2 regions of the Leuconostoc sp. JNUCC 76 genome follow, and region 2 is predicted to be linked to the other one. Evidence: predicted binding sites of a transcription regulator. Region 2 holds the regulator's gene; the other holds the start of a gene.

Region 1 (6,795 bases), 430 kb from region 2:
TTGAAATTGTCTCACAACGGGGAATACCAGTCTTTACGTTCTTTAACAAAATTGATCGTGACGCTCGCCCAGCACTTGATTTGGTTGACGAGCTCGAAACTGTATTAGGAATTCAAGCTTACCCAATGAATTGGCCAGTCGGCTCCGGGCAGGTTCTGCAAGGCATTTATGATTTGCAGGCTGACCAACTTGTGCCCTTTAAGAATGCCACAACTCACTCCGAGATTGTCGATGAGGCGATGGACGAAATTGAATTATTGCGTGACGCGGGTAATCCATTTGATGAGGATAAAATTGCTCATGGGCAATTGACACAAGTATTCTTTGGCTCAGCGTTGGTTAATTTTGGTGTAACAGAATTCTTACGTGAATATTTGACGTATGCCCCAGCCCCAGCAGCAATGACAACAGTTGATGATAAAACAATCAATCCAGAAGATGCGCAGTTCAGTGGTTTTGTATTTAAGATACAGGCCAACATGGATCCCAGACATCGTGATCGTATTGCGTTTGTACGAATTGTGAGTGGTGAGTTTAATCGCGGTATGGATGTGTTATTACAACGGAATGGCAAGAAATTAAAGCTCTCGAACGTTACACAATTTATGGCTGAAGAACGTGAAAACGTCCAGACAGCAGTTCCTGGTGATATTATTGGTGTCTATGATACAGGAAATTTCCAAATTGGTGATACAATCTATTCTGGAAAGAAATCTATACAGTTCCCTGATTTGCCAACATTTACACCTGAATTGTTTAACCGTGTGGTTGCCAAGGATGTAATGAAGCAAAAATCATATCATAAAGGGATTGAACAACTCGTTCAAGAAGGAACTATTCAACTTTATAAATCATGGAATGGTGGCGACTACATTATTGGCGCTGTTGGACAATTGCAATTTGAAGTGTTCCAGTTCCGTATGGAAAACGAATATAATGTTGAAATTCAATTTGAACCCATTGGTTCCAAAGTTGCTCGCTGGATAAAGCCAGAACAATTAGATGAGAAAATGAGTTCATCACGTAATTTACTAGTAAAAGATCGGTATGATGAGCCAGTATTCTTATTTGAGAATAAATTCGCCTTGAATTGGTTCCACGATAAATACCCTGATGTCGAATTAGAAGAAAAAATGTAAAAATACCAAGCATATTGGAACGTCTGTGGACGTTCTTTTTTAATATCGTAATATGTTAGAATATAGTAACAAGAATATTGGAGAAAATCATGTCATATTATACACAACAACTTTTTAATGGCCAACGCGAACGTATTTTGCGTGTTGTTGATTCAAATGATGCTACACAAGCAACTGCTGGTTTTATTCATATTTTTGACGAACGGCGAGCTTTTGACTTTGAATATGCTAAAGAATTAACGAATGGTGAAATAACACAGGAACAGTTTGATGAGGAAGGAGAGTCGGTTAACACATTTAGCGTTAACTTTATGCCCTTGGCGCATGCTGAAGAGGAAGAAATTCCCAATGAATTGTTTGAGGAATGGGCTGGCTTAATTGGCCGTGAATATGCATTGGTTCCCAACTTACACATGAACATGTACCAACAGTCTTTGAAGCCTGAAATTGAGGAAATTGATAAGGATCTTTTCGAAGAAAGATTGTTGGAATTAGTCACACGTGTTCTCGGATCTTCTGTTGTTGGATTTGAAGAAAAATCTTTGACACTTTACCCAAGTTTTCTAGTACAAGAGCAACCTGAACAATCCGAACAAAAAGGGCCATCTACTCAAATAATACTACCAGAATAGTGAATATAGCGGCGGATGAATAGTATATTTAGCTAATTTAGCGAACGTTTTGTAAGCATTATCGTTAACGTTCGTTTTTTTTTGTGGTACAATGTTTGGGTCGATAAGACAAATAAAATCGGGGTAGATTGATGCGCGTTAAGTGCAGCGGAGACGGAATGTGAGCCGCTGACGAAACAAACTAATTAGCTAATCGTTTTTCGTATTAGCAATGAATGTTTGTGCGGTGCATCAGTCACATTCACCACTATATAAGGTGAACGCTCCACTCGGAGGTTCTATAGCATGGAAAATACAGCGCGAACGTGGGTTTTCCCAAAACTAGATACGCGTCAATTTGTTTTATTGGCGATGTTGATGGCACTTCACATGGTGCTGAGCAGGCTGACAGTCGGTACTAATGTACTTCAAGTAAGCTTTGCATTCGTAACAATGTCTCTTATTGCTAAATGGTATGGCCCGTTGTGGTCTATGTTAATTGCGGCAATACTAGACATTATCGGCGCAACAATTATTAATCCTGGTGCATTCTTTTTGGGATTCACTTTTACAGCAATGATTAGTGCGCTAATTTATTCACTGGCTTATTTCAAGCACGACAAAACAAGCTGGTGGCGAGTAAGTGTTGCCGTAGGGTTGGTATTATTAATTGCTAATATTGGTTTAAATTCAATTTGGTTGGTTATGATGTATCATACAGCACACGATTGGCCTTCATTTTTAGCCTTTATTACACCACGTGTCATTAAGAATTTAATTATGTTTCCCATTCAAGTAGGTATTTCGTATTTCCTTTTGAATAATCAGGTTATTAGTCACACCACGAAAAAGATTTTTAGTTAAACAGCTTAGGCTGTTTTTTTTGAAAGCAGGGGTTTTAATATGGTAAATGAATTTCCACAAGTTTTAACAATAGCAGGTTCTGATTCAGATGGATCCGCAGGTATGCAAGCAGATTTACATACATTTTTCATTAGAAAAACATACGGTATGAGTGTGTTAGTTGCTGCTGTGGCTGGAAACTCATATGGTATTCATGCTGCGGAAACATTGCCGCTACACTTTATTGACAAACAGTTTGAGGTTCTTGCTGACGATTTTAAAGTTCGTGCAAGTAAGACAGGAATGTTATCAGATGCTAGTTTAATTGAAGCAGTGGTAAAAGCTTATAAAAAGTTTGACTTTGGTCCCTTAGTAGTTGATCCGGTAATAACAACAAAACATGGTGCCCAGTTGTTAGAGGCAGCGGCCTTTGAGGCACTAAAAGAAAAACTTCTACCACTTGCAACAGTTGCAACTCCGAACTTTTTTGAGGCACAGTTGATAACTGGACGTATTATTGATAATGAACAGCAACAGGCAGTTGCTGCAAAAGATATTCAATCTCTGGGTGTCCAAAATGTTATTGTCAAAGGATGGCATAATCAAGATAACCAAAATGAGGTTGCTGACTATGTTCTTCTCGCGGATGGCTCTGATTTTTGGTTAAGGCACCCGTATTTTGATACTACACATATTAATGGTACTGGGGACACTTTAAGCGCTGCCATTGCCGCTGAAATTGCTAAGGGGAAAGACGTTGCTACAGCTATTCGCATTGCCCACGATGTGACGGCAACAGCGATTGAACATGAAATTGCTGTTGGACATAAGTTTGGACCAATTAATCACTGGGCAGCTCAAGACTATAACAAAAAAGAAGACAAATAATTTGTCTTCTTTTTTGTTATGATGCACCGGTGATATCACCATGAACAAGTCGTTTGAAAATATGACGATCCGCCCAAGCGATGTTACGTCCCTGTAAAAGGAAGGACATGACAGTACCAATACCGAGCGCCACGATTTGATGGCTAATGATGAGACAAATAATCGAAATACCAATTGCAACAGCGAAATTACTCATTTGAGCTTTACTAGCATTGCCACGGAAATAATCAAAGCGTAAGATATTCGTCAGATCATCTAAGGGGTGAAGAATCCAATTGACACGCTGGTATATGGAAATGGCCACACCAATTGTCCAAATTCCAAACAGGTCAAGAGGAATGCGCCACCACCAACTAAGTTCACGAATGCCTAACGAGATAAAGTAATTGGCGAATACACCAACTAAAATACTAAATGCCATACCGAAGAAAATATTACCAAGTAATCGCAACCAATTGATACGCATGGCTAACCACATATTTAAGAAAGCCACAGAAATAGCTGTAATAGCTAAAAAGATACTAATTTGCCAGCCAGTGGTATTAGATAGGTTAGCGGCGCTAGCGGTCCATGGGGCTGAACCCATGGCGCTAGCTACGCTTAATCCATTACCAAATGAGTTAATGATTAAAGAGATAAAAAAGAAACTAATTTTTTGTTTGTATCCCAGTTGATAAAATTGACCATCTATATAGTACATTGTGTATTTTTTTCCTTAGTTGATTATCTTCTTATTATAGCATTAAGAAAGGTGCTTAAAGATAGTTTACAAAATCACAATTAAGGTATAGAATATATGCATTAGAAAATTGTGAGGAAAAAAACAATGTCAGAAAATAAAGTCGCTTTAGTAACTGGAGCTGGGCAAGGAATTGGACAGGCAATCGCAGAACGATTGTCAAAAGATGGGTTTAAGGTTGCCTTAGTTGGACGTCATATTGAAAAAGTACAAAAAGTAGCTGATGAAATTAATAAAAATGGTGGTGAAGCCATTGCTATTAAGGCTGACGTAGCAAAGCGTGATGAAGTTTTTGCGGCTGTTAAAGAAACAAAAGAAAAGTTTAACGGTTTTGATGTAATTGTTAATAATGCTGGTGTTGCTCCTACGACACCAATCATGTCTGTCACAGAAGACGACATGAACTGGACGTGGGGCATTAACGTAAATGGTATTGTTTGGGGAACTCAGGCAGCAGTAGACGCATTCAAAGAATTTGGTCATGGTGGCAAAATTATTAATGCAACATCTCAAGCTGGTGTTCAAGGTAACGCTAATTTAACTGCCTATGGATCAACAAAGTTTGCTATTCGTGGTATTACACAAACAACAGCTAGAGAATTAGCAGAGTTTGGTATTACAGTAAATGCATTTGCGCCTGGAATTGTTAAGACACCAATGATGGAAGATATCGCTCATGAGGTTAGTGTAAATGCTGGCAAAGACGATGAGTGGGGCATGGCACAATTCTCTGAAGGAATCGCTATGGGACGTTTGAGTGAACCAGAAGACGTTGCTAATGTCGTCTCTTTCCTTTCAAGTGAAGATTCAAACTATGTCACTGGACAAACATTGATTGTCGATGGCGGTATGGTATTTAGTTAATAAGTATTCAAAGTAAACAAAAAAGTATCCCACATATTTAATTTGGGATACTTTTTTGTTTTCAAAATGGCGTTTATGTGATTTACTATACAATTGATCTATGATAATGTTAGCGTTTCCAAACGTTGTTAAAACAGCATTTTGGAAACTTTTTTAAATATAGTTGCTTTTTTACAGTAGATGATATATACTTATATTGTTAATAAATGAGCAAGTAAAGGAGCATAAAATTATGGCAGAAGCAATTGCAAAAAAGCCCGCAAAAAAGGTTTTGACACCTGAAGAAAAAGCGGAACTACAGACACAAGCTGAGAAAATGACCGAGGGTTTGGTAGAAAAATCACAAAAAGCATTAGCTGAATTTTCAACATTTTCTCAAGAACAAGTTGATAAAATTGTTGCAGCTATGGCTTTAGCTGGTTCAGAAAATTCACTGCTATTAGCCCACGCTGCTCATGATGAAACGGGTCGTGGTGTTGTAGAAGACAAGGATACGAAAAACCGTTTTGCATCAGAGTCTGTTTACAACGCTATTAAATTTGATAAAACGGTTGGTGTCATTAGTGAAGATAAGATTCAAGGGAAAGTTGAACTAGCAGCGCCACTAGGTGTTTTGGCAGGAATTGTTCCAACTACAAATCCAACATCGACAACTATTTTTAAATCAATGTTGACAGCAAAAACGCGTAACACGATTATCTTTGCTTTCCATCCTCAAGCACAAAAGTCATCAGTGCTTGCTGCACAAATTGTTTATGATGCTGCGGTTAAAGCAGGCGCACCGGAGAACTTTATCCAATGGATTGAAAAGCCTTCACTATATGCAACAAGTGCGTTGATACAAAATCCTCATATTGCTTCAATTTTAGCTACTGGTGGACCATCGATGGTTAATGCAGCTTTGAAGTCAGGAAATCCATCAATGGGTGTTGGGGCTGGAAATGGTGCAGTTTATATTGATGCAACTGTTGACACAGATCGTGCCGTGTCTGACTTGTTGTTATCAAAGCGTTTCGATAACGGCATGATTTGTGCCACAGAAAATTCAGCCGTTATCCAAGCACCAATCTATGACGAAATTTTAACTAAGTTACAAGAACAAGGTGCATATCTTGTTCCTAAGAAAGACTACAAGAAAATTGCTGATTATGTCTTTAAGCCTAACGCAGAGGGATTTGGTATTGCTGGCCCTGTTGCTGGTATGTCAGGTCGCTGGATTGCTGAACAAGCTGGCGTAAAGATTCCTGATGGTAAAGATGTACTTTTGTTCGAATTAGATCAGAAGAACATAGGTGAAGCGTTATCTTCTGAAAAGTTATCGCCATTACTTTCAATTTATAAAGTTGAGAAACGTGAAGAAGCTATTGAGACGGTTCAATCATTATTAAACTATCAAGGCGCAGGACACAACGCAGCAATTCAAATTGGCTCACAAGATGATCCATTCATTAAAGAATACGCTGATGCTATCGGTGCTTCACGAATTTTGGTTAACCAACCTGACTCAATCGGTGGTGTTGGAGATATTTATACAGATGCTATGCGTCCATCGTTGACACTTGGTACCGGATCATGGGGGAAGAATTCATTGTCTCATAACTTATCAACATACGACTTACTTAATATTAAGACCGTGGCTCGCCGCCGTAATCGTCCTCAATGGGTTCGTTTACCTAAGGAAGTTTACTACGAAGCCAACGCCATTACTTAT
Region 2 (11,668 bases):
CAACAGTATCAATTGCTAACAAGGACAATGCAGGTGAAATACGAAAATATTTTTTAAAAATCATTGGAGGGACTGCAGTACCTCCACTTGAAGCATCAATACGATATAGTAATGCCACGCCAACAGCAAAAATACTGCCCCCCACCAAAACTGCAAATGTTCGGTCATGTAGTACTTGAAAACTTGGTGTTATTTTTAGTAATACAGGTAACACAATACTGCCAAATGCAATTCGAGCCGTCGTACCGCGATCTAAAAAAACACCCGCCAAAACAATCATAATCAAATTAACAACCAAAACAGTTGCTGCACGATCAAATCCAACCAATTCATTCATCAAAATAGCAAATCCCGTAGCACCACCGGCAGCAACTTTTGCGGGTGCATAGAAAAAATTGATACTAATTGCCACGATTTCCAGTGCCATTACAATAACAATATAGCGTAGTGCTTGATAATTCTTAAGTATTTTCATTTAGTATCCTCATTGTTTGTGGCATTTGAAAATTTATTTATGTTTAAAACGTGCCCGGACTGTGTCCCATAAAGTAGGCATACGTAGTATTTTTTCATTTCCAAGGTGCTCGCGCATTACTTTAAGTACGCTACCTGACTCCTTAGCAGAAAAATACAGTTCTACCTTATCCGTTTTAATTTTAAATCGACGACTTACTCGTTCTCCTGAAACGTGTACATATACGGCCATCACATTTTGCCATGGAATTTGAATATAATCTTCAACGTTATTATCATTGAAAAACTCAAATGCCCTATCACCTACTAAAATCTTACCATATTTAGCCCCAATACCAAGATAAGAAATCCCCGGTGTTGCTAATTCTGCCTTCGTATTCAAAGATTGTACCATGATTTCTTTCCCCTAACTTCTTATGTATTGACAAAAGCGCTCGCCTCATCGACAAGCACTTTTATCAGAAATCTTATTACATTATGTTTAAAGCATGCATTGCGATACCAAAGATGAAAATACCAATAATCATAACAATTGGAGAAACCTTCTTCTTTAACAACCACATTGCCAAGAATGTCAACAAAAGACCCATCAAACCAGGAATCAAGCTATCTAAGTTACTTTGTAAAGTATTAGGCGCCATCTTAGTTAAAGACAACCCTGATGCCTGTTCACTTAAAATTTTTTGTAATTGTCCACCTGTAACGGCGCCATTTGGGAAGTTAATATAAGCCCCTTCGGACAACTTCTTTGCAGGTAACTCAAGAATAAATTTAATCGATACCCAACGTTCAACTAAGACCGCTAAGATAAACATTCCTAAAATCGAAGCACCTTTGGTAATATCTTTTAGTAAGCCACCTGATAAATCTTGTGTGATAGCGCTACCAGCTTTATAACCAAATTCTTGTGTATACCATAAGAAGGCCATACGGATAATATTCCAAAGAACAAAGAATAGGATAGGGCCAAGAATATTACCGCTCATTGCTAAGGATGCACCTAATGCACCTATAATTGGTCGAATCGTAAACCAAAAGACAGGATCACCAATTCCAGCTAGCGGACCCATCATACCAATCTTAACCCCTTGAATGGCAGTATCATCAATCGGAGCACCGTTGGCACGTTCTTCTTCCAAGGCCAATGTTACACCAAGAATAGGTGAAGCAACATAAGGATGAGTGTTAAAAAATTCTAGATGTCGCTGCAAGGCAGCTGAACGATCTTCTTTTGACTTGTATAACTTTTTAATCGCCGGAATCATGGCATAAGCCCATCCAACGTTTTGCATACGTTCGTAGTTCCATGATCCTTGCAAGAATTGTGAACGCCATGCAACTGACATACGATCTTTTCGTGTTAGTTCAATTTTTGTTTCAGCCATTATCTTGCCCCTTTCTAATACTTATTCAAAATGTCGCCGACTGGATCGCCGCCACCATTTGAACCGCCGCCGTTGTTGTTACCACCCATCTTTGACAAATTAATATAAATCAAAGCAAGAGCAAGACCGATTGCACCTAAAGCAATTAATGTCAGTTCACTAACAGCTGCAAGTGCAAAACCAATGGCGAAGAATGGCCATACTTCACGTGTTGCCATCATATTGATAACCAAGGCATAACCTACGGCAACAACCATACCACCACCGATTGTCATACCACCAGTCAACCATTCAGGCATTGATGTTAATACTGCTCGAACAGCTGCTGCAGGAACAGCAATTAATATTGCAGCCGGAATGGCAATTCGTAGTCCCTGTAATAGCAGAGCAAACAAGTGCAATCGTTCAATTGTTCCTATTTTTCCTTCTTTAGCGGCAGCATCAGCACCGTGAGTCAAACCCACCGCAATAGTACGAACAATCATGGTTAAGAAAAGACCGGCAACAGCCAATGGAATAGCAGAAGCAACAGCCACTGAAATACCAGTTCCTGAGAAATCGCCACCCTTAACCATAATAATCGAAGAGGCTACTGAGGCCAAAGCAATATCAGGAGCAACAGCAGCACCAATATTAGCCCAACCCAAGGCAATCATTTGTAACGTACCACCTAGAATTATACCAGCTGTAAGATGACCAGTTACTAAACCGATCAGTGTAGCTGATACTAGTGGTTGATGAATTTGAAATTCATCAAGAATACCTTCCATACCTGCAAAGAAGGCAATAATTACGACTAACACTATCGCAATAACAGACATATTAGACACCTTTCTTAATTAAACATTTTTCATGTAAAATTATTTAACATTCGCTTTCTTAATCAATTCAAACAAGTTAGCCTTACTATCATTAGGAACCTTTCGAACATCGAATTCAACACCTAAATCACGCAACTTTTCAAAGGCCGCGACATCAGTTTTATCCATTGATAAGACCTTATTGACCATTGTCTTTCCTTCTGAGTGTGCCATCGATCCCACATTCAACGTCTTGATTGGAACACCACCTTCAACAGCAGCCAAAACATCCTCAACAGTCTCAAACAACAAGAAAGCATCAACGCCACCAAAACGATCGTCTTTTGCAACCTCAATCATTTTGCTGATTGGCACAATGTTTGCACGGACATTATTAGGAGCAGCTTGTTGAATCAAACTTTTACGCAACTCGTCTTTTGCAACCGCATCTGAAACCACGATAATGCGATTCGCTTTTGAATCAGGTGTCCATGCAGTGGCGACTTGACCATGAAGCAATCGAGTATCCAATCTCGCTAACTTAATATTAATGTGCCCTTCTTTCAATCCTACTGTAGATGCTTTAGTTGTGTTATCCGCAGACGTATCTTCCTCAGCTTCCGGAACTGACTTCACGCCATCTTTAGCGACAGGAACCAAATAAGTTGCCAAACCTGCTGCAGTTTCCTGACTCAAACGACCAGCGTACGCTTCAATTAACATTGGCAAATTCAATCCGGCAACAATAGCCATCTTTTCTGGATTTTCCTTTTGAATAAGGCTAGCACGATTAAATGGTGAACCACCCCACAAATCAACTAAGAATAGAACTTGATCGTCATTGCTAAACTTAGCCAATGCTTCTTGATAATGTTTATCTAAGTCATCTGGACCTTCATTAGGTAAAAATGTAACGACTTCAACATTTTCTTGTTCACCGAAAATCATTGAACCCGACATCAGTATACCTTTTGCAAAGTCTCCGTGACTGGCAATAATTAGATTAACCATCCGGTTATCTCCTTCTCATTAAAATACTTACTATATGATTATAACGGAACAAAACAGTTTTGTAAACGCTTTCAGTAAAGTTTTTTGTTACCGTTTACATATTTAATTATAATCCTAGTTTACAAAAAAGTACAAGCTTTCACCTTTTCTTACATAGCTTGTATTTTCTTTTCATAAAATAATTTTTTCTAAAAGTAAATTGTGATGAAAACTAATGAAATAATAACTTACAATTTAGCGACATCTTCTAAATTCATCTCACAAATGCGTCTTTATTTGTTGTTGTAGGCGTGACAAAACTGCGTATGAGTGTCATATCACCGTCTAATCGGTAGTTTTTTGCATCACTCAATACGATAAAACTATCACCTTTTTTGATTTGATCGGCATCGATAAAACCGGACCCTTCAATCACTGTAAACAGTTCATAATGATGAGTTTGTTCAAACAATGATGGGCCGCGAACCAACAACTTATCTATGGTAAATTTTGTTGCTACTACCAAACGTTCAATGACAGTTTGATCAACAATCGTTGTATCTTGAATTAAGGTAGGATCTACATGAGGCACAGTCGTAACTGCTAAGGCCTCTTCAATTTGGAGCGGGCGCTTTTCTTTTGTGGTGGCATCAATTCGATCAAAGTCGTAGAATCGATATGTTGTGTCAGAACTCTGCTGTATCTCAAGAGCAATAATACCAGCCCCTAAAGCGTGAAATGTACCAGAAGCAACATAAAAGAAATCTCCTTTCTGCACTGGAATCGTGCGCAATAACTTGTGCCATTCTTTTTGATCAACCATCTTTTTTAATTCATCTCGTGTTTTCGCATGATGACCATAATATATTTTAGAACCTGGCTTTGCCTCTAAAATATACCAACTTTCTGTTTTGCCAAATTTTTCGTAAGACTGTTTATCATTCGGATGAACCTGAATTGATAGATTTTCATGAGCGTCCAAAATTTTCACTAATAGTGGAAATGCTTCATCACGTCCATGACCACCAAACAACTCTGGATGATCTTGCCAAACTCGACTCAATCCTTGACCTGCTAATTTCCCGTTAATTACAGTAGATTGTCCATTACTATGGGCAGCAATTGTCCAAGCCTCCCCAGTATGATCACTCGGAATTTTATAATTAAAGGCTTTCAGGGCACTTCCACCCCACATCTTTTCATGTAGCTCTGCTTGTAAATGTAATATCGTCATAATGTAATCGCTTTCATTTTTATTTAAAAAAATTATTTTAAGTTAAATCCTTTATCTTTAGCATACTTCGTCAATAATGGTGTTGTTTTTTGTTCACGAGTTAACATTCGAGCATTGTTTTCTGTCCAAGAACGTTCAATACCTCGATTCGCATAATATTCAACCATCACTTTATTATACGCGGTAACTGCCTCTTCTAACTGTTCTTGATTATAGCGATCCTTCATCAAAAAGCCACTTTCACCAAGTTTTGGCTTAATACCAGGATTATCCGCCGGATGACCAACCGAGAAGCCCATCACCGCTTTCACATAACGTGGCAAGTTGAGATGCTCTTCGTAAATTTCTAAGGCTCCTAATGCACCAGCCATAGTCACACTGCCTAATCCCAGTGATTCAGCAGCAACTTGAGCCCGTCCGAGAGCAATTCCGGCGCTCACAATACCACCTTCAAGTACTGCATAGCTCTGTATGTTCTCTTCTGCCTGACGGCGCTGCTCATCGTTTAAGCCTATTAAATCTTTATTGTAGTCAACCGTTACAACAAAGTATCTTGCTGCAGTTTCAATATATTTCATGCCTACTTTAGTAGTAATATCAGCCTTTATATCTTGTGATGTAATTTCTATAAAAGTTACTGGTTGGTAATTATTCATATTAGGTCCTGCAGTTGCAGCACGAATAATTTCTGAAACCTGTTGATCAGAGACCATTTCATCTGTAAAGGAACGTATGGACATATGTTGATTAAGCACATCTAAGGTTGGGTTAGACATAGTAAAATCCTTTCATGAAACCAAATAATATTCATACCTAGATAGTACCATAAAATTATGATAAAATAATAAAATATTCATTGGAGAAATTTATGCAATTCGGGAAATTCCGGTTAGGATTACGTACATTAAAGACTGCCCTGGCCGTTATGATAATTATTACGTCTTTTTATTTTTTTCATCGACCACCATTTGTTGCTTGTCTAGCAGCAGTTTTTGCTTTGCGTGAAAGTTGGGACAAAACACTAAATTTTGCGAAAGTTCGTTTGATTTCTAACACTGTTGGCGGTGCCTTTGCACTTTTTTACTTTATTGTTCATCAGCAAACACATCAAGCAGCATGGGTATCCATGATTTTGTTACCAGTATTGGTAATTGTTGTCATTGTTTTATTAGATGGCTTCAACTACAACAGTGGCGTCATTGGTGCAATGGCCGCTTTACTAATGATTTCACTTAATATTCCTGCTGGTGCAACAATTATTTACGTCATTGATCGAATTGTTGATACATTTATTGGTGTTGTCATGGCAATAGCAATTAATCGATTTTGGTCACCAAAAAAAGCGACGTAAGTCGCTTTTTTAGATACCTAAATATTTTTCAATAGTCTTCAAAACCCCATCGTTTGTGTTCACATCGACGGCTTTTTTAGTTACTCTTTGTTGCATAAACGGCTCAGCATTAGGCATCACGAACCCATTTTCGTATTTAGTCAGCATCTCTAAATCATTACCATTATCGCCAAATACCATCACTTCACTATCTAAAACATTGTAGTAATCTTGCAAAACTTGTAGTCCTGCTGCCTTATCAACACCTTTTCCAAGTACATCAACTGAACCAAATCCAGATCCCGTGGCATGTAGCTCGTCACCGAAAATATTGCGAAGTGCAGCCACATGTTGCTGCACTTCATTATTTGGCCACACAAAAGTAATACCTAAGATATGATCATCAACTTGCATTAATTTTTCAACTTGCTTGACATTGGGATAAAATTGAAATACCATTTCTGCTACTTGCCCAGTGGCATGATTAGATACATAAGTCCCCTTATCACCAGTCATGATAATAATATTTTCTGCCGAGTCTGGATTTTTTGCATTCCATTCAATTACTTTTTCTAATTGTTGTGCTGATAAGTGAACCGAATATAATTGTTGTTCAAATGTTGATACAACTGCACCATTGGATCCAACAAAATCCATTTCAAAGCCATTATTAATTGTTGGGGCAAACAATTGTTGTAGATTTTTAACTTGGCGCCCTGATGCTGCCACAAAACGCATCTCACGTGTATTCATGACTGATAAAACACGCTCAAATCTAGCTTGACTGTATTCATCATTTGCAGTCAAAAATGTACCGTCCATGTCTGACGCAATTAATTTAATTGACATTACTTGTCTCCTACCTGTAAATACTATCTTTCAATTGTACCAAAAAAGCGCCGTTAAGCGCTAATTTCATTCAAATTGTTTAAGATATTCTTGGTACCCTGATTCATCAACAACCCAATCTAATTCACCAATATATTCTGCATGTGGATCATGATAGGCAAATTCATGTTTGAATTTGTACAATCCATCCGAATTATCAAATTCGCCAATGCCACCGAAATCATATTCGACTTTGCCTAATTCAAGTCCCCACTTAAGCATCTCATATTGAATAGCTGCAGGTGCATTATGCTTTCCAAATTCACGATATGAACCAGCATACATATACCAAATTTCATCACCATAAGAAAATCCAAGACCACTGGCAATAACTTGCCCTTCAAAATGAGCCAAATAAACACGGAACAATCCTGTTCCACGCCATAACTTTTGCATGCGCAAGAAATAGTCAATTGGTCGATGCGTTATACCATGATTTTTAGCCATTGAAACATAAGTGTCAAAAAGTGCTCGAACATCTTCTTCACTATCACCACTTGTAATCGTTACACCATCACGAAAAGCACGACGAATATCATTTCTAACCTTTGGCTTAAAATGTAACATTAATTCATCTTCATTAGTAATGGGGTCAGCTCCCTCACCACGACCGTCATAATATAAGACCACATTCTTACGCGGTTGAATATTACCATGCATATGTTGAACTTGTTTATTTCTGGTTTGAAAACCAGCATCAAGGTATTTCTGATTTAATTCATCTGAATATGCAATTTCTGGATCCATACGAACCAAAAATACATTATCTGGCAAAGCTGCTAAGGCCTCAGAAATCATTGACTTAATTAAATCAATATTTTCAACGTCTGCCACTGGGCCACGCCCAACATAAGCCAGTAGTTTCCCGGGAACTGCTTCAACAGTCAAAATAGACATCACAGCATCAATTTTTCCATCTGTCTCATGATAAACATAAAGATGTCCCCAATTAGATTTTAATTTCCCCCACAATGGATCTTGTGTCACTTGCCCGCGTGGATTTTCACGAACAAATTTTTGATAATCAGTTACTTTTTTGGAATCATCTAAATTTAAAATAGTCATGTGAAATTATAGTCCTGTCGTAATTGAGCCGTAGTTTTCAATGAAGTAAACTAACGTCTGTAATTCATTTGTTAAATCAACGTTTTGTACACGAACACCTGCCGGAACAGTTACACGCACCGGTGTAAAGTTTAAAATGCCCTTAACGCCCGTTTCTACTAATTGATCTGTTATTTCTTGTGCTACACCTTGAGGAACAGTTAGAATCGCAATATTAATGCGTTGTGCTGTCATCTGTTCTTGTAATTCTTCCATAGAATAAATAGGCACACCTGATAAAATTGTACCAGCACGTTTTTCGTCAGCATCAAAGGCTGCTGCAATACGCATATTCGACGATTGATGAAAGTTGAAATTTAATAACGCTTGTCCAAGATTTCCTGCACCAATTAAGGCCACATTAATTAGACTATCTTGGTCTAAAACATTAGCAAAAAAATCTAAAAGCGCTTTGACGTCATAACCATAGCCACGCTTACCTAGCGCACCAAAATATGAAAAATCTCGACGAATTGTTGCCGCGTCGAACTTAATAGCTTCACTCAACTCTGAGGAAGAAATCCGTTCCTTACCAGCATCATGTAAAAATGTTAGATAACGAAAATATATAGGTAGCCGCTTAGCAGTTGCACGCGGTATTTTAGGTTGTTGAGTCATAATTATCTCCATTAATTAAACTTGTGAACTTTTGCATAACTAGTATACCATATATAAAAAGGTTTTAGCAAAAGATAGTGATGTTTTCACAATGATGTCAGGATTGTAACAATTCAAAATCTAATCCCGGATCCGTGTTTAAATCTAAATCAGCAAAAATATTTTTCTTGTAATTCCAATAACCTGCAGCACCAATCATTGCCGCATTATCCCCTGTATACTGCATCGGAACGGGGATAAATTCTGTCTTTGGAAAATCGTTTAATAGCATAGTCAATTCTTCACGTAATTGAGAATTTGCGGCGACACCACCAGCTAATACAAAACTTTTAACGGGAAAATTTTCTAATGCTCGTTTTGTTCGACCAATTAATGCATCAACAACAGCATTTTGAAAGCTAGTCGCCAAATCATCCTGATTGATCGTTTCCTCTTTTTGATTGGCGTGATGCACATAATTAATTACCGCACTCTTCAAACCAGAAAAACTAAAATCATAATTATCTTCATATGCCATGGCAGTTGGAAATTTAATGGTTGGTTGGCCTCTATGAGCCATCTCATCAATTGTCTTCCCAGCAGGATACGGCAAATTTAATAGCCGCCCAACTTTATCAAAACTTTCTCCAGCCGCATCATCACGTGTTTCACCAATAACTTCAAATTGGTTTTCTTCACGCATCAATACAAGTTCAGTATGTCCACCAGATACCATTAATGCCATGGCTGGATATTTAATTGGTTTGTTGAAATTTGCCGCTGCAATATGGCCTGCTAAGTGATTAACTGGAATAACTGGCAAGCCATGCGCCAGAGCAAATGTTTTCGCCCCCATTAAGCCGACTAATAAAGATCCAACTAGTCCCGGGCCATATGTTACAGCAACCGCGTCAAGCGCTTTGGGTTCGACATGAGCGGTGTCTAAAGCATCGTTTAATACCCGGGTAATCCATTCAATATGATGTCTACTGGCCACTTCAGGAACAATACCACCAAAGCGTTGATGTGAATTAATTTGGGTAGCCACACTGTTGCTTAGAACAATGTTACCGTCTTCAACAATGGCGACACTTGTTTCATCCGCACTTGATTCAAAGGAAATTATTTTAGTCAATTTTTTTCTCCATCATAATTGCATCATCACCATTTCTATAATATTTTTCACGACGATAATACTCTGTAAATCCCAGCTTTCTATATAGTGCTTGGGCACTTCCATTTTGTGCTGATACTTCAAGTAAAAATCGAGTAACTTGCTTCATATTAAAAATATGTTTAAAAATGTTCTGTGCAACACCTTGCTTTTGATAATCAGGATGTACTGCAACACTAACAATTTCAGCTTCATCAAGTATTGTCGTAATACCAACAAAACCACCATCCCCGATAAAATAAGCTGTCCTGGGACTAGCTAAATCATGTTCAAAAACGCTTTTGGGCCAAGGAGATGATCCAAAAGCAGCATCGGCTATATGCCATATCAAGTCAATATCTTCAGTTGTTGCTCGTCGAATCATCAAAGTGTAATGCCATCGATACCGCATCTTCGCGATTATCGAGGTAATATCCTTTCTTAATACCTGTTTGCTTATAACCTAGTCGTTCATACAATGCCAGTGCGCCCAGGTTGGACACTCTGGCCTCCAAAGTCATTGATGACACACCGGTTTTTTTGGTAAACAATTTCAGCTCTTGCATGAGTATCGTGCCTAAGCCGCTATTTTGCCACACGGGTAGGACAGCTATATTAGTAATGTGCATGTCATGAATCTCAGTGCGTAAAGCAGCACCTGCAAAACCAACAATTTGACCACGTCGTTCAATGACCAAATACAGTCGGACATGGGGACGTGACAGTTCACTCACAAAATCACGTAAAAGCCATGGCGCTGAACCATTATAAACTGCTTCTTCAATTTTTATTAGCATATCGATGTCTGACATCGTAGCTCGCCTTAATAAAAATGTTGTCCCTTGGACATCAACAACTTTTTCGGTATATTTTGGCAAACTATTTAATAAATGCTTTGATTTTCTAAATTTCAAAAACATAGTTTTCTGGTTTATCCTCACCAGGATGAGCAGCAATCCAGTTCAGCTCTGCTTGCGTTTTGCGTAGATAATTTGGATTAAAATCCTGAATATTTTCTGTAGGTGTTTCTTGCAACCCAAGTGTTACAATACCCACCCCATCCGGTAAACTCTCTTCTGGTGACAAAATTTTTGCGCGTTCACCAAAAAGCGTTTGCATTTCATCACTAAATTCTGAGGTATCACCCAAAAAAGTAATTGGTTCGTCCTTTGATTCCAAAAAAGCAAATAGATTTGTAATTGGCTGATGAGATTCAGCAAATATACTCATGCCATTTTGATATACACCAGCAAAAACGTTTCTATTGCGGGCGTTAAATAGTGGTACCACTAGCCCGTCAGCTTTAACTTGTTCCGCTAAAATTGCTAAGCTAGATACACCACATAATTCAGCACCTAAGGTATCGGCTAAAACTTTTGCCACCGTGACACCAATTCTTAATCCCGTAAACGATCCTGGACCTTGAGCCACAACAACACGATCAATATCTTGTAGTGTCAAATTTTCAGAGGCCACAACATCTCGAATGGCCGGTAGCAACTGAATGGAATGATTACGTGCTACATTGGTAGTGAAAACGTTTTTTACGCTATTATTTTCTGCCAAGCTCACTGTTAGTGGTTGGTTACTTGTATCAAATGCTAAAATCTTCATAAGTTTAATTTTATCACAAATAATAAAACTTGAATGAGAATTGTTATATTTATTAATAGTCATAAAAACGGTTATAAAGCACAAAAAAACGCCAATGGC

What was found. The regulator Rex, encoded in region 2, represses fermentation and respiration genes when NADH is low (regulators of the CRP and FNR family bind a similar motif). The targets are predictions, from matches to a motif close to TTGTGAANTANTTCACAA.
Region 1: the regulator Rex is predicted to act here: its motif matches at 4,244-4,261, upstream of JNUCC76_RS00600 ((S)-acetoin forming diacetyl reductase).

What each region holds. Positions count from the first base shown of each region.
Region 1 covers NZ_CM132206.1:97,565-104,359, forward strand. Annotated here, with positions in the region: gene JNUCC76_RS00575 (peptide chain release factor 3) at 1-1,139, shown strand, start outside; gene JNUCC76_RS00580 (hypothetical protein) at 1,229-1,771, shown strand; THF riboswitch at 1,889-2,020, shown strand; gene JNUCC76_RS00585 (folate family ECF transporter S component) at 2,057-2,614, shown strand; gene thiD (bifunctional hydroxymethylpyrimidine kinase/phosphomethylpyrimidine kinase) at 2,654-3,481, shown strand; gene JNUCC76_RS00595 (DUF6198 family protein) at 3,498-4,181, opposite strand; gene JNUCC76_RS00600 ((S)-acetoin forming diacetyl reductase) at 4,308-5,084, shown strand; gene adhE (bifunctional acetaldehyde-CoA/alcohol dehydrogenase) at 5,317-6,795, shown strand, end outside.
Region 2 covers NZ_CM132206.1:1,858,452-1,870,119, forward strand. Annotated here, with positions in the region: gene JNUCC76_RS09380 (YitT family protein) at 1-475, opposite strand, end outside; gene JNUCC76_RS09385 (DUF956 family protein) at 509-868, opposite strand; gene JNUCC76_RS09390 (PTS system mannose/fructose/sorbose family transporter subunit IID) at 945-1,859, opposite strand; gene JNUCC76_RS09395 (PTS mannose/fructose/sorbose transporter subunit IIC) at 1,874-2,680, opposite strand; gene JNUCC76_RS09400 (mannose/fructose/sorbose PTS transporter subunit IIA) at 2,720-3,670, opposite strand; gene JNUCC76_RS09405 (type I phosphomannose isomerase catalytic subunit) at 3,924-4,883, opposite strand; gene JNUCC76_RS09410 (nitroreductase family protein) at 4,916-5,659, opposite strand; gene JNUCC76_RS09415 (FUSC family protein) at 5,752-6,234, shown strand; gene JNUCC76_RS09420 (HAD-IIB family hydrolase) at 6,244-7,062, opposite strand; gene JNUCC76_RS09425 (lipid II:glycine glycyltransferase FemX) at 7,129-8,166, opposite strand; gene JNUCC76_RS09430 (redox-sensing transcriptional repressor Rex) at 8,173-8,823, opposite strand; gene tsaD (tRNA (adenosine(37)-N6)-threonylcarbamoyltransferase complex transferase subunit TsaD) at 8,921-9,937, opposite strand; gene rimI (ribosomal protein S18-alanine N-acetyltransferase) at 9,930-10,340, opposite strand; gene rimI (ribosomal protein S18-alanine N-acetyltransferase) at 10,318-10,875, opposite strand; gene tsaB (tRNA (adenosine(37)-N6)-threonylcarbamoyltransferase complex dimerization subunit type 1 TsaB) at 10,859-11,569, opposite strand.